Regions from separate parts of the Bacillus basilensis genome, predicted to be linked through region 2. Evidence: a T-box and tRNA genes for the amino acid it is inferred to sense, from the RefSeq annotation. Region 2 holds a T-box; the other holds one or more tRNA genes.

Region 1 (6,705 bases), on a different contig from region 2:
AAACATGAACTTTGTCATTATCACTTGCATATTACAGGAAGAGGATATAAGCACCGAGATAGGGATTTTCGCGAACTGTTAAAAGAAGTCGGTGCCCCCCGTTTTTGTAAACGAATGATGAATGAAGAGAAGGGAAAAAAGATTTATATGTATGAATGTATGGAGTGTTTGCTTCAATATGTAAGAAGACGTCAAATTAATACAAAAAGATATGTCTGCGGAAAGTGTAAAGGAAAACTAATTCTGATAAAGAAAATATCTTGACAGTGAAAACGCAATCCAGTATATTATAAACATGTCACGTTTGTACAAGATGTTGTGAAAAAACATCTTGACTTACAATGAGAAATTTTATAAGATACAAATTGTCTTCATTATTCCGCAGTAGCTCAGTGGTAGAGCTATCGGCTGTTAACCGATCGGTCGTAGGTTCGAGTCCTACCTGCGGAGCCATACAGAGAAGTACCCAAGTGGCTCAAGGGGCTCCCCTGCTAAGGGAGTAGATCGCGAACGCGGTGCGAGGGTTCGAATCCCTTCTTCTCTGCCATACATATTGGCCCGTTGGTCAAGTGGTTAAGACACCGCCCTTTCACGGCGGTAACACGGGTTCGAATCCCGTACGGGTCACCACTTCGGAGGATTAGCTCAGCTGGGAGAGCACCTGCCTTACAAGCAGGGGGTCGGCGGTTCGATCCCGTCATCCTCCACCATATAAACTATATGAATAATATTATCGCGGGGTGGAGCAGCACGGTAGCTCGTCGGGCTCATAACCCGAAGGTCGCAGGTTCAAATCCTGTCCCCGCAACCAAATGGTCCCGTGGTGTAGTGGTTAACATGCCTGCCTGTCACGCAGGAGATCGCCGGTTCGACCCCGGTCGGGACCGCCATTTTAATAAGGCTCGGTAGCTCAGTCGGTAGAGCAGAGGACTGAAAATCCTCGTGTCGGCGGTTCGATTCCGTCCCGAGCCACCATTTACTTTAATAAAATACGCCGGCTTAGCTCAATTGGTAGAGCAACTGACTTGTAATCAGTAGGTTGGGGGTTCAAGTCCTCTAGCCGGCACCATGTAAGTTTCGGAGGGGTAGCGAAGTGGCTAAACGCGGCGGACTGTAAATCCGCTCCTTCGGGTTCGGCAGTTCGAATCTGCCCCCCTCCACCATTTACATAGGGGCATAGTTTAAAGGTAGAACTGAGGTCTCCAAAACCTCCAGTGTGGGTTCGATTCCTACTGCCCCTGCCAAATATATTTACACAACATGGCGGTTGTGGCGAAGTGGTTAACGCACCGGATTGTGGCTCCGGCATTCGTGGGTTCGATTCCCATCAGTCGCCCCATTTTTATTTTTAAAATTATAAATAATCTAATTGATACTTACATATAATTAAGTAAGAATTCGATGGGCTATAGCCAAGCGGTAAGGCAACGGACTTTGACTCCGTCATGCGCTGGTTCGAATCCAGCTAGCCCAGCCATTTTTGCGGAAGTAGTTCAGTGGTAGAATACAACCTTGCCAAGGTTGGGGTCGCGGGTTCGAATCCCGTCTTCCGCTCCAATGAAATTTAATATGGCGGCATAGCCAAGTGGTAAGGCAGAGGTCTGCAAAACCTTTATCACCGGTTCAAATCCGGTTGCCGCCTTTTCTTTTGTGCCGATGTGGCGGAATTGGCAGACGCGCACGACTCAAAATCGTGTTCCTTCGGGAGTGTCGGTTCGACCCCGACCATCGGTATCATGAACGGCGTAACATCAAGGCTCTACACTAATTGTGTAGAGTTTTTTGTATTTTCTTCACACGACAAAATAAGCACAAAAAGTGAGTAAACGTAGAACATTATTAACAGAAGATGGTAACCATTGATGAAGAAGCATTGAATTTATTTTATACTGGTTGCCAACTTTGAAATTTAAGACCTCACACAATAAAATGAAGCGTTTATTTGAACGACTGAACGTTAAAAATTGATCCACCTTATTTACTTTTCAAAAGATAAGTATAAAATTTTTCTCGATCAAAGCACATACTATACAGTTGGAGTAAACTGTGAAACACTAAAAGGATAAAAACTAACAGTCGTTTTTATCCCTTTATAAAGAATTGCTCCAACCTGGTGACATGAAGTTAAATCCGACACCACCAGTAGATATTAGCACATGATCAGCTGGTAATTTTGTAATTTCTAAAAACTTCTTTTCAAATTCTTCTCTGTTGTACTTGTACATAGTTGAGTGACACGACCACATTTGCGTTGAAGTACTCAACCAGTCCCCTAATTCCTTTAATTCAGGAAACGACTCAAATTGAATTGGTTCATCTAATTCCATGAATCTCACTTGATAGATAGTTGGGTTTAGTTTTTCTCCTATCCCTTTAAGACCATGTGCTTTTTTCTCATTTGAATGTGTCATAATAACTCTCTCCCATCCTTCTTTCAAATTTGTGGATTCCAAAAAAATTTCTATTTTAATTATACAGCAACAGAAAGTAATTAGGGGGACGTTATGGGAAATTATCCCTTTATCTTATTGTTTAGCGAGAGATAATAAAATAAGAAAAAATAAGAAATGAAATAGGATAAACTTAATTAAGGGAGAGAAATGAAAATAAAAAGTATCAGTTATTTATTGTGATTCCATTTTGGCTCCGTTTCATTTTAATTTATCATGTTTAAAGAAGCTCAAAGATTTTAAAATGCTTAAAATAAAGGATTTTAAGGGGAGCAATTTATATAACTATATAAAATTCACCTAAAAAGACTCAAAATCGTGTTCCTTCGGGGGTGTCGGTTCATCGGTATTGGCGATGTTAGAGTCTTCTTTGCTAAATTATGTTATGTGATTCTAAAATTCGTAATAAACGTAGGAATTCATGTATAATATAACTTGTTGAAAGAACCAAATGATAGTGATTTATATTATGTCTGTAATATGAATCAAAAATGAACTTTTTATATTTCTTTTAAAAATGTGTTGAATACACATTATATTTTATATTAATATTTTTATGTAGATTTAAAACGGGAAAGAGAGTGGAAAGTATGGGTCGTAAATGGAATAATATTAAAGATAAAAAAGCATCAAAAGATGCAAATACAAGCCGTATATACGCGAAATTTGGACGTGAAATTTATGTGGCAGCAAAACAAGGCGAGCCAGATCCAGAATCAAACCAAGCGTTAAGAGTCGTATTAGAGCGTGCGAAAACATATAATGTACCAAGAACAATTATTGATCGTGCAGTGGAAAAAGCAAAAGGCGGTTCAGAGGAAAATTATGATGAGCTTCGTTATGAAGGATTTGGGCCAAATGGAGCTATGGTTATTGTAGATACACTTACAAATAACGTAAACCGTACTGCAGCAGATGTACGAGCTGCCTTTAGCAAAAACAGTGGTAACATGGGTGTAAACGGCTCTGTAGCTTACATGTTTGATGCGACAGCTGTTATCGGCCTTGAAGGTAAAACATCAGATGAAGTTCTTGAAATTTTAATGGAAGCAGATGTAGATGCACGTGACATTCTAGAAGAAGAAGATGCTGTTATTGTGTATGCTGAACCAGATCAATTCCATTCAGTACAATCTGCACTTAAAGGTGCTGGCGTTGAGGAATTTACAGTTGCAGAATTAACAATGCTTGCACAAAGTGATGTAACACTTCCTGAAGATGCTCAAGTACAATTTGAGAAAATGGTTGATGCATTAGAAGATTTAGAAGATGTGCAACAAGTTTACCACAACGTAGACTTAGGAGAATAATACGATAGAAGCCTCTGTTCGTTTAACGAATAAGGGCTTTTTTTATGAGGTTAATTAAGGTGCTGAGTTAGTAAAGGTATTTTGTTGTAGACAGGGGAATATGCTTATAGGGATATGTGAAATTTTCATTATTGCTAGGAGGCGTAATATGGAACATAAAACACCAAAGCATATCGTTGCAGTAGCAGGCTATTTAACCAATGAAAAAAATGAGGTGTTATTAGTAAAGGTACACTGGCGAGCTGATACGTGGGAAATACCTGGAGGACAGGTAGAAGAAGGGGAAGCGCTCGATCAAGCTGTTTGTAGGGAAATAAAAGAGGAAACAGGATTAACGGTGAAGCCTATCGGTATTACAGGGGTTTATTATAATGCTTCTATGCATATTTTATCTGTCGTTTTTAAAGTGGCATATGTGAGCGGTGAAATAAAAATTCAGCCTGAAGAAATACAAGAGGCTAAATTTGTTGTTTTAAATGAAGAGAACATAGATGAGTATATAACGCGTCCTCATATGAAATCCAGAACGCTTGATGCGATGAGAGCAACACATTTTATTCCGTATGAAACGTGGGAAGTGCAGCCATATAACTTAATAGGAAGATTGTAAAGAAAAGAGTAGCCGATTTGAGATACAATCAAATTACTACTCTTTTTTGTATACTGTTTAAGAAAAAGGTCAAAATAATAATAGTGGCAGTATTGATTTTTAGAACGTTTGTTCTGTATAATATATGATGTATTATATACATTTAGATTACTAGATACTCAAAAGTATATATATTTGTAGATGATATAATGAAAGTATAAAGTGAACATAAGGTGTTTTAATAGGGAAGTATAATAGCCTTAAAGTATACTCTGTTATTTGGGCGTTAGCATAATCTATATTCGATATTTCAGATGAATAGTAGATAAAAAAAGACTGTGATACAATACTTTTTTATACCTTACAATGATGTAAGGTACGTGTAAGAGAAATCGATGGGATATTTTTTTGCAACAAGGTATTCTTAAAGTAAGAGTTATACGCTGTGTGGAAAAGAGGTGTTTAAGATGAAAGAACGAGTATTATCTAGGGTGAACTATCATCAAAAAGTTGCATTAAATCCAATGACTAAATTTTTTTATAAAGCCATTATTTTATTATTATTGTTAAGTTTTACGTTATTATTCATTGGAAATGTAATGATCGAGCAGAGTGATATTAGTAAATTACATGTACCGGCTAAGTTAGAGGTGCCAGAATCGTTAACACATGCATTCATTGCAACAGAAGATAAAAGGTTTTATCATCATAACGGTTTAGATTATATAGCGATTATCAGGGCGTCTGTTGAGAATATAAAAGCTGGTGGTGTTGTGCAAGGAGGAAGCACAATTACACAGCAATTATCCAAAAATGCTTTTTTAACGAATGAACGTACATTTTCTCGTAAGTGGAAAGAAATTTTTTACACGAAAAAAATTGAACGCACATTTACGAAGGATGAAATTTTAAAATTGTATGTAAGTAATATTTATTACGGAGAAGGAGCATGGGGAATTGAAAAGGCAGCAAACCTTTACTTTGGTAAAAAGGTGAGCCAATTAACGTTGGCTGAAAGTGCAATGATGGCTGCTGTAGTAAAGGCACCAGCTTATTACTCACCTGCACAAAATTACGATAAAGCAGTTGAGAGACGGAATGTAGTTTTGAGGTTAATGGAGAAAGAAGGCTATATCAATCATGATGAGTATGTGCAAGCAGTTAGTGAGAAATTAGTAATCCGTCATGATATAAAAACAGAGCAGTCGATGTTAAATAATGCACGTGAAAAAGCAGTAAGCTAAGGGAAGTTCCTATATAGGAACTTCTTTTTTTGAATAATTTGTGACAAATTGTGACACAATATCGTCACAAATGTTGTATTTTTGTAATTTATGTGAGCGTGTTCATTGCGTGATATATGTAAGTATTGATATTATGTGTATTGTGTACAATGCTGTATACAGAATATGAATTTAAAGAGGAATGTATATGAAATCATCGAACAAACTCATGGCTCTTGGTATAGTTTTTTCCATTGCAGTATTGATTGTAATCGGAACGATTGCGTATAGCATCATAAATGACAAAAAAGATAAAGGGAATGAGATGTTTGCTTATTCCACACAACAATCTTTAGGGAAAGATGATGCTCCGGTTAAGGTAGTTGAATTTGGAGACTTCAAATGTCCTGCTTGTCGTACTTGGGATGTAACAGTATTACCACGATTAAAAGAAGAGTATATAGATAAAGGTAAAGTGCAGTTATATTTTATTAACTTCCCATTTATCGGAAAAGACTCTGATTTAGGTGCAGCAGCTGGTGAAGCAATTTATAAGCAAGATAAAGATTCATTCTGGATTTTCTATGATGAGATTTATCAAAGTCAAAAGAAAGACACGGAAGAATGGATTACAGAAGAATTACTTCTTAACATTGTGAAAGAAAAGCTTCCGAAAGTTGATGTAGAGCAATTTAAAAAAGATTTACATAGTAAAGAAATGAAAGAAAAAGTACGTAAAGATTCAGATCGTGCTCAAAAATTAAAAGTACAAGGCGCTCCTTCAGTATATATAAATGGAAATCTTGCAAATCCTGATTTCGATAGTATGAAGAAGGCAATTGATAAAGAATTGAAAAAGTGATGAGATACTCATCACTTTTTCGACTTTTTTCGATAAAATTCTTGCTTCCGATTTTTTTACATGCTATACTACTTTACATAAGTTATTCTAATATCTTATATGTATTTCATATTTGCGGGTGTAGTTTAGTGGTAAAACAAGAGCCTTCCAAGCTCTGGTCGAGAGTTCGATTCTCTTCACCCGCTCCAAATTTTATTTAATGTTTTTCTATAAATTGTGATCAACGCAGTGTTTCGTTTCCGAGATAAACGAGGCATTGCGTTTTTTAATG
Region 2 (6,705 bases):
GTGCTGTTGACCATGGTGGCCTTGATGACCTTGATGGCCTTGGTGACCTTGGTGACCTTGGTGGCCTTGGTGACCTTGGTGGCCTTGGTGACCTTGGTGGCCTTGGTGACCTTGATGGCCTTGATGACCTTGATGACCATGGTGACCTTGATGAGTTTGATGAGTTTGATAAAGAACAGCCTGTGGATGTATATGATGATGACCGTGGTGATGTACTTGTTGTTGATGATGTCCATGATGATCATGGTGACCTTGATGGTGGTGATGTCCATGATGACCATGGTGACCATGGTGACCTTGATGGTGGTAATGTCCATGATGATCGTGGTGACCTTGATGGTGGTGATGTCCATGATGTCCATGATGACCGTGGTGGCCTTGATGGTGGTGATGTCCATGATGTCCATGAACAACTTGCGGAAACCCACCTATCCCTCCTGCTACAACACCTACTCCTGGTACCGGAAATCCTGTTTGTACTCCTCCAACGAAAGATGGGAATGTAGTTGGTGCTCCTACTGGAATCCCTGTCTGTACGCCAGCTACTGATGTTGGAAAGCCTCCTGTTACTGTAGGCATTCCAGCCCCTGATGTCGAAAAACCTCCCATTGATGTAGGCATTCCAGTTTGCATGCCAGCTACCGATGTTGGGAATCCTCCTGCTGCTCCGCCCATCCAGCTCGGAATTCCGCCATATCCTTGTTGACCTGCCCCTCCCATTAACATCATTTGTTCATAACTATCCGATCCACCTCCGAAAAATCCGTGTGGTGCATTATTGTCCATCCCTTTCATTCCTTTCACCTCTTCTACTCAATTTAGCCTACCTTTTTTATCATATTTCCTATAGAAAAATAGGTGTTTGTCTGTATTGGAATTCCGCTCCTTTTTCTTCATTCATGGTAAAATTAATTAACTGAATATTTTTTCTAGGGGGTGTTTCTATTGAAGAACGTAACAAAAGCTTCTATCAATGATTTAGATTCAATCGTACATATAGATATTGATGTAATCGGAAATGATAGCAGACGAAATTATATTAAGCACACTATTGATGAGGGACGATGCGTCATCGTAAAAGAAGATAATTTTATTTCCGGTTTTCTAACATACGATACAAGTTTCTTTGATTGTACTTTCCTCTCATTAATCATTGTTTCGCCAGTAAAAAGAAGGCGAGGCTATGCAAGCTCGTTACTCTCATATATGTTAAGTCATTCTCCTACTCAAAAAATATTTTCTTCAACGAACGAATCAAATGAAAGTATGCAAAAAGTTTTTAGTGCGAACGGTTTTATACGTAGTGGCATAATTGAAAATTTAGATGAAGGTGATCCAGAGATTATTTTCTACACAAAAAAGCTCAGAGTATAAATACTCTGAGCCTTTATTTAGAATGAATTAGTTTGCAACAACGTTAACAAGTTTGCCAGGAACAACAATTACTTTACGAACTGTTTTCCCTTCAATTTGGTCTTGAATTGCTTCAAGTGCAAGTTTTTCCATTTCGTCTTTTGATGCATCTTTACTCATTGTTAGTTTTGCGCGAACTTTGCCCATAATTTGAACAACGATTTCAACTTCATCTTCTACAAGTTTAGACTCATCAAATGTTGGCCAGCTTGCATATGTGATTGTTTCATTGTAACCAAGCTTGCTCCATAGCTCTTCCCCGATGTGAGGTGCAACTGGTGCAATCATTTTTACGAAACCTTCTACATATTCTTTCGGAAGTGTTTCAGCTTTGTATGCATCGTTGATGAATACCATCATTTGAGAAATCGCTGTGTTGAAGCGAAGCTCTGCATAGTCTTCTGTTACTTTCTTCACTGTTTGGTGGTAAGCTTTTTCAAGCTCTTTATTTGGTGCATCAGTAATTTTCTCGCTTAATTCACCGTTATCTTGAACAAATAATCGCCATACGCGGTCTAGGAAACGACGAGCTCCGTCAAGACCATTTTCAGACCAAGCGATTGAAGCATCTAATGGTCCCATGAACATTTCGTATAGACGAAGTGTATCTGCACCGTGGCTTGCTACGATATCATCTGGGTTTACAACGTTACCTTTTGATTTACTCATTTTCTCGTTGTTTTCACCTAGAATCATACCTTGGTTGAATAATTGTTGGAATGGCTCTTTCGTCGGAACTACACCGATATCGTATAATACTTTATGCCAGAAACGAGCATATAGTAAGTGAAGTACAGCATGCTCTGCACCGCCAATATAAATATCAACTGGAAGCCATTGTTTTACTTTTTCAGGATCTACAAGTGCTTCGCTATTGTTTGGATCGATGTAACGTAGGTAATACCAGCAGCTACCAGCCCATTGTGGCATTGTGTTCGTTTCACGACGACCTTTTTTACCAGTCTCAGGATCTACAACATTTACCCACTCGTCAATGTTAGCAAGTGGTGATTCACCAGTACCTGAAGGACGGATGTTTTCTGTTTTCGGAAGAACTAATGGTAATTCTTCTTCTTTCACAGCTGTCATTGTGCCATCTTCCCAGTGGATTACTGGAATTGGCTCACCCCAGTAACGTTGACGGCTGAATAACCAGTCACGTAGACGGTATGTTACTTTTTGATTTCCTGCGCTCGTTACTTCAAGCCATTCAATCATTTTTGCGATTGCTTCTTCTTTATTTAATCCATCAAGGAATGCTGAGTTTACGTGAGCACCATCACCTGTGTATGCTTCTTTCGTAATGTCTCCGCCTTTTACAACTTCCTTCATTGGAAGGTTGAACGTTGATGCGAATTCATAGTCACGCTCATCGTGAGCTGGAACCGCCATTACAGCACCTGTTCCGTAAGTTGCAAGAACGTAATCAGCGATCCAGATTGGCAATTTCTCACCATTTACTGGGTTAATTGCGTAAGCACCAGTGAATACACCAGTTTTTTCTTTCGCAAGTTCTGTACGCTCTAAATCACTCTTCATTTTTACAGAATTAATGTAAGCTTCTACAGCTTCTTTTTGCTCAGCAGTTGTAATGTCAGCAACAAGTGCATGTTCTGGAGCAAGTACACAGTAGCTTGCGCCAAATAGTGTATCAGGACGCGTTGTGAAAACTGTGAATTTCTCATCTGTACCATCGATGTTGAAGTGTACTTCTGCACCTTCAGAACGACCGATCCAGTTACGTTGCATATCTTTTAAGCTTTCTGGCCAATCAAGCTCATCTAGATCTTCTAATAGACGATCTCCGTAAGCTGTAATTTTTAACATCCACTGTCTCATCGGACGACGCTCAACTGGATGCCCACCGCGCTCACTCTTACCATCAATGATTTCTTCGTTTGCAAGTACTGTACCAAGTGCTGGACACCAGTTTACAGGTACTTCATCAACGTAAGCTAAGCCTTTTTCAAATAGTTTTAGGAAGATCCATTGTGTCCACTTGTAGTAGTTTGGATCTGTTGTATTTACTTCACGGTCCCAATCGTAAGAGAAACCTAATGATTTAATTTGGTTACGGAACGTATTAATATTATGCTCTGTAAATTCTGCTGGGCTGTTTCCAGTATCAAGTGCATATTGCTCTGCTGGAAGACCGAATGCATCCCATCCCATTGGATGAAGAACATTATATCCTTGCATACGCTTCATACGAGATAAAATATCTGTCGCTGTATAACCTTCTGGATGTCCTACGTGTAGACCTGCACCTGATGGATATGGGAACATATCTAGTGCATAAAATTTTGGTTTTTCTGTTTCATCTGGCGTACGGAATGTTTTATTCTCTTCCCAGTACCCTTGCCACTTCTTCTCAACTTCTTGATGATTAAAGCTCATGAGATACCCTCCTTGAAATTTCATTTATTTTCACCGCCCAAAATACAAAAAACCTCTCATCCCTAGAAAGGGACGAGAGGTTATAGATTCCCGCGGTACCACCCTAAATTAATGTACAAAAAATATACATTCGCTTAGATCCGTAACGTGGATTAACGGCAATTGCTACTACTAGTTTCACAACCGCAACTCAAAGGCGAGTTCATAACGAAACGTGGATTGACTTGCACCGACCGTCAACTCTCTAAACCAGCTTCTATTACTACTACTCCTTCTCACTGTTATTACAAATATGAGTGAATGTGAACTACCCTCAACTTCGTATCTCATAAGAGCTTACTTAAAGCGGGGCTTCTCGGTTAATCGTTACTCTTAATAACGAACGAATTCGTCTTAAGACAGCCGAGCTATCTCCCTTGTCCCAAAGGTTGTTTTATTTAAATATATTCTAAAACATGTTAACATGTTCCGTCAAACTAAACTGCAATTTTTTCTTCAACTGTTTCTTCTACTTTTACTCGTTTATCATAAATGCTCGTTGCTATAAGCGCTACTACAAGCATTACCATGATTGCTATAAACAATACTTCCATATTGTATAAATCAACAATCGCTCCGCCAACGACTGGTCCGAACATTTTCCCTACAGTCGCCGCACTATTTACAATGCCTTGATAAAAACCTAACTTATCTTTTGGTGCAAGTATATTTGCAATTGTCGGCACTGCTGGCCAAACAAATAACTCACCAATTGTTAAAGTTACCATCGCAACGAGGAACATCGTAAATTGCTGCGCTTGGCTTAGCACAATGAATGACGCCGCAAAAATGAAAATCCCAATCATAATTTGTTGTTTTAAGGAACGCTTCATCCAGCGAATTAACATACTAACTAGCGGCTGCGCACAAACAATCATCGCTCCGTTTATCGTCCACAATAAACTGTAGTGACGAAGGCTAATGTTTAATTCTTGCATATGTGTTGCAATTGCCCCTTGCCACTGTACGTATGTAACCCAGCATAAAGCATATGCTACACATACGATAAGAAGTGCTTTGAATCCTGGCGTAAGTGACCAGCCTTTTTCCGTTTCGCCTTCTTTTTGCGCTCCTGGCTCTTTCTTGTCTTCCATACCACGGAATCCAATAAAAGCAATTAAGAAGAAAACAAAGTATAAAATAAAGTTCGCTAAGAAAATATAATCAAAACGATACGATGCGACTAATCCACCACACGCTGTTCCGATCGCAATACCAACGTTTTGTCCAACATACATCGTATTAAATGCTCGTCTTCCGCCCTCTGGCCAAACCGTACCAACCATCGCATACATCGATGGGAAGACCATTCCAGAACCAAAACCGATTAACGCTAGCCATACAACGTATAAAGGCCAACCGTGGAAGAACACAAGACCTAAAATCGATACAAGTGTAATCACAATCCCTACTAAAGTTGATTTATAACCGCCCCATTTATCAAATAAAACACCGCCGAGCAAGTTTCCGATTACACCAGTAAGCGAGTTGATCATTAATACCATTCCGGCCACAGATAAAGATTTCCCTAGGTGATCATGCAAATAAATTGTATTAAAAGGCCATAAAAAAGAAGCACCCGTGACATTAATAATCATCCCAGCTACTAATAGCCATACTTTCCTTGGCATAGTCTCCCCTCCTATTCTATTTTTTTCGTTCATCTATAACAGTAAAATTGTAGTCGTTTTTAAATAGGAAGGCAACTGATTAATAGTTGATGAAATTCAGATAATGGTTTGTTAGTAAATGAAATGATATTGATTGCCGTTTGAAAATATATCAGCGATTTTGGAAATATATCGACTGCAACTCAACATATATCAGCGATTATCAAATTATATCGGCGCAACTCAACATATATCAGCGATTATTAAAATATATCGACTTACCGGCAAAAAAAACGCCAACAGTAACAATATATAAAAAAGAAGAGACTGCATGAAGTTCATGCAGTCTCTCTTATTTATATTATCCAACTTCTTTTTCTCGCTTTGCACGTTCTTTAGCACTCCATTTAAATATTTTATCTAGTAAGGAGTATATCCTACCAGATTCTTTCGTTAACAAAGGTCCTAACGATGCCAATATTAAAACATATAAAGCCGAGAACGGTTTGATTGTTGCCAGTAAGCCGCCTGCAATTCCAATATTCGCAACAATAATGGAGAATTCTCCGCGTGATACGAGTGTTAAACCGATATTCGTAGAAGCCTTATGGGATAACCCGGCTTTACGTCCCGCAATCATTCCAGCAGTAAAATTACCGATTAGAGTAATGAAAACTGCTCCTAATGCCAACCACACTGCTCCTCCAAGCGAAAATGGATCTATACTTAAACCGAAGCTGAAAAAGAATATGGCTCCAAAGAAATCACGGAATGGGACGACGAGCTTCTCAATTCGATCACTATGCTCCGTTTCAGAAAAGACGAGTCCTAATAATAACGCGCCAATCGCCTCAGCAACGTGAATCGTTTCTGAAAATCCTGCTACGAAGAATAAAATAGCAAATATTACGATAATGAAAATTTCGTTAGACGAAATATCTAATACTTTATTTAAAAACGGCGTAGCTTTTCTAGCGATCACAAAGAATAGTAGCATATACCCTACTGCGAGTAGCACCGATGTAAGAGCACCTACAAATGATGTTGCCCCACCAAGTACTAAACCTGAAACGACTGATAAATATACAGCTAAAAAAATATCATCAAACATAATGATTCCTAATATTAATTCAGTCTCTTTATTACCAGATCTTCTTAAATCAACAATGACTTTTGCAACAATTGCACTTGATGAAATCGTAATGATTCCAGCAATAATTAACGTTTCTAGTAAGGGGAAGCCCAT

What was found. A T-box is a leader RNA that pairs with one kind of tRNA and senses whether it is charged. The one in region 2 lies ahead of leuS (leucine--tRNA ligase), so its partner is inferred to be a tRNA-Leu.
Region 1: it encodes a tRNA-Leu, which carries the amino acid that the T-box ahead of leuS (leucine--tRNA ligase) is inferred to sense. The anticodon was not compared.

Annotation. Positions count from the first base shown of each region.
Region 1 is NZ_JBNTQO010000006.1:195,761-202,465, reverse strand. It holds gene ACQVV1_RS15130 (SprT family protein) at 1-264, shown strand, start outside; tRNA gene ACQVV1_RS15125 (tRNA-Asn) at 379-453, shown strand; tRNA gene ACQVV1_RS15120 (tRNA-Ser) at 457-547, shown strand; tRNA gene ACQVV1_RS15115 (tRNA-Glu) at 556-630, shown strand; tRNA gene ACQVV1_RS15110 (tRNA-Val) at 635-710, shown strand; tRNA gene ACQVV1_RS15105 (tRNA-Met) at 735-811, shown strand; tRNA gene ACQVV1_RS15100 (tRNA-Asp) at 815-890, shown strand; tRNA gene ACQVV1_RS15095 (tRNA-Phe) at 900-975, shown strand; tRNA gene ACQVV1_RS15090 (tRNA-Thr) at 994-1,069, shown strand; tRNA gene ACQVV1_RS15085 (tRNA-Tyr) at 1,080-1,163, shown strand; tRNA gene ACQVV1_RS15080 (tRNA-Trp) at 1,171-1,244, shown strand; tRNA gene ACQVV1_RS15075 (tRNA-His) at 1,264-1,339, shown strand; tRNA gene ACQVV1_RS15070 (tRNA-Gln) at 1,403-1,477, shown strand; tRNA gene ACQVV1_RS15065 (tRNA-Gly) at 1,483-1,557, shown strand; tRNA gene ACQVV1_RS15060 (tRNA-Cys) at 1,572-1,642, shown strand; tRNA gene ACQVV1_RS15055 (tRNA-Leu) at 1,653-1,734, shown strand; gene ACQVV1_RS15050 (DUF3884 family protein) at 2,091-2,411, opposite strand; gene ACQVV1_RS15045 (YebC/PmpR family DNA-binding transcriptional regulator) at 3,041-3,760, shown strand; gene ACQVV1_RS15040 (NUDIX hydrolase) at 3,909-4,370, shown strand; gene ACQVV1_RS15035 (transglycosylase domain-containing protein) at 4,817-5,593, shown strand; gene ACQVV1_RS15030 (DsbA family protein) at 5,781-6,434, shown strand; tRNA gene ACQVV1_RS15025 (tRNA-Gly) at 6,549-6,622, shown strand.
Region 2 is NZ_JBNTQO010000014.1:4,918-11,622, forward strand. It holds gene ACQVV1_RS21540 (hypothetical protein) at 1-795, opposite strand, end outside; gene ACQVV1_RS21545 (GNAT family N-acetyltransferase) at 946-1,374, shown strand; gene leuS (leucine--tRNA ligase) at 1,402-3,810, opposite strand; T-box leader at 3,876-4,098, opposite strand; gene ACQVV1_RS21555 (MDR family MFS transporter) at 4,287-5,480, opposite strand; gene ACQVV1_RS21560 (cation:proton antiporter) at 5,821-6,705, opposite strand, start outside.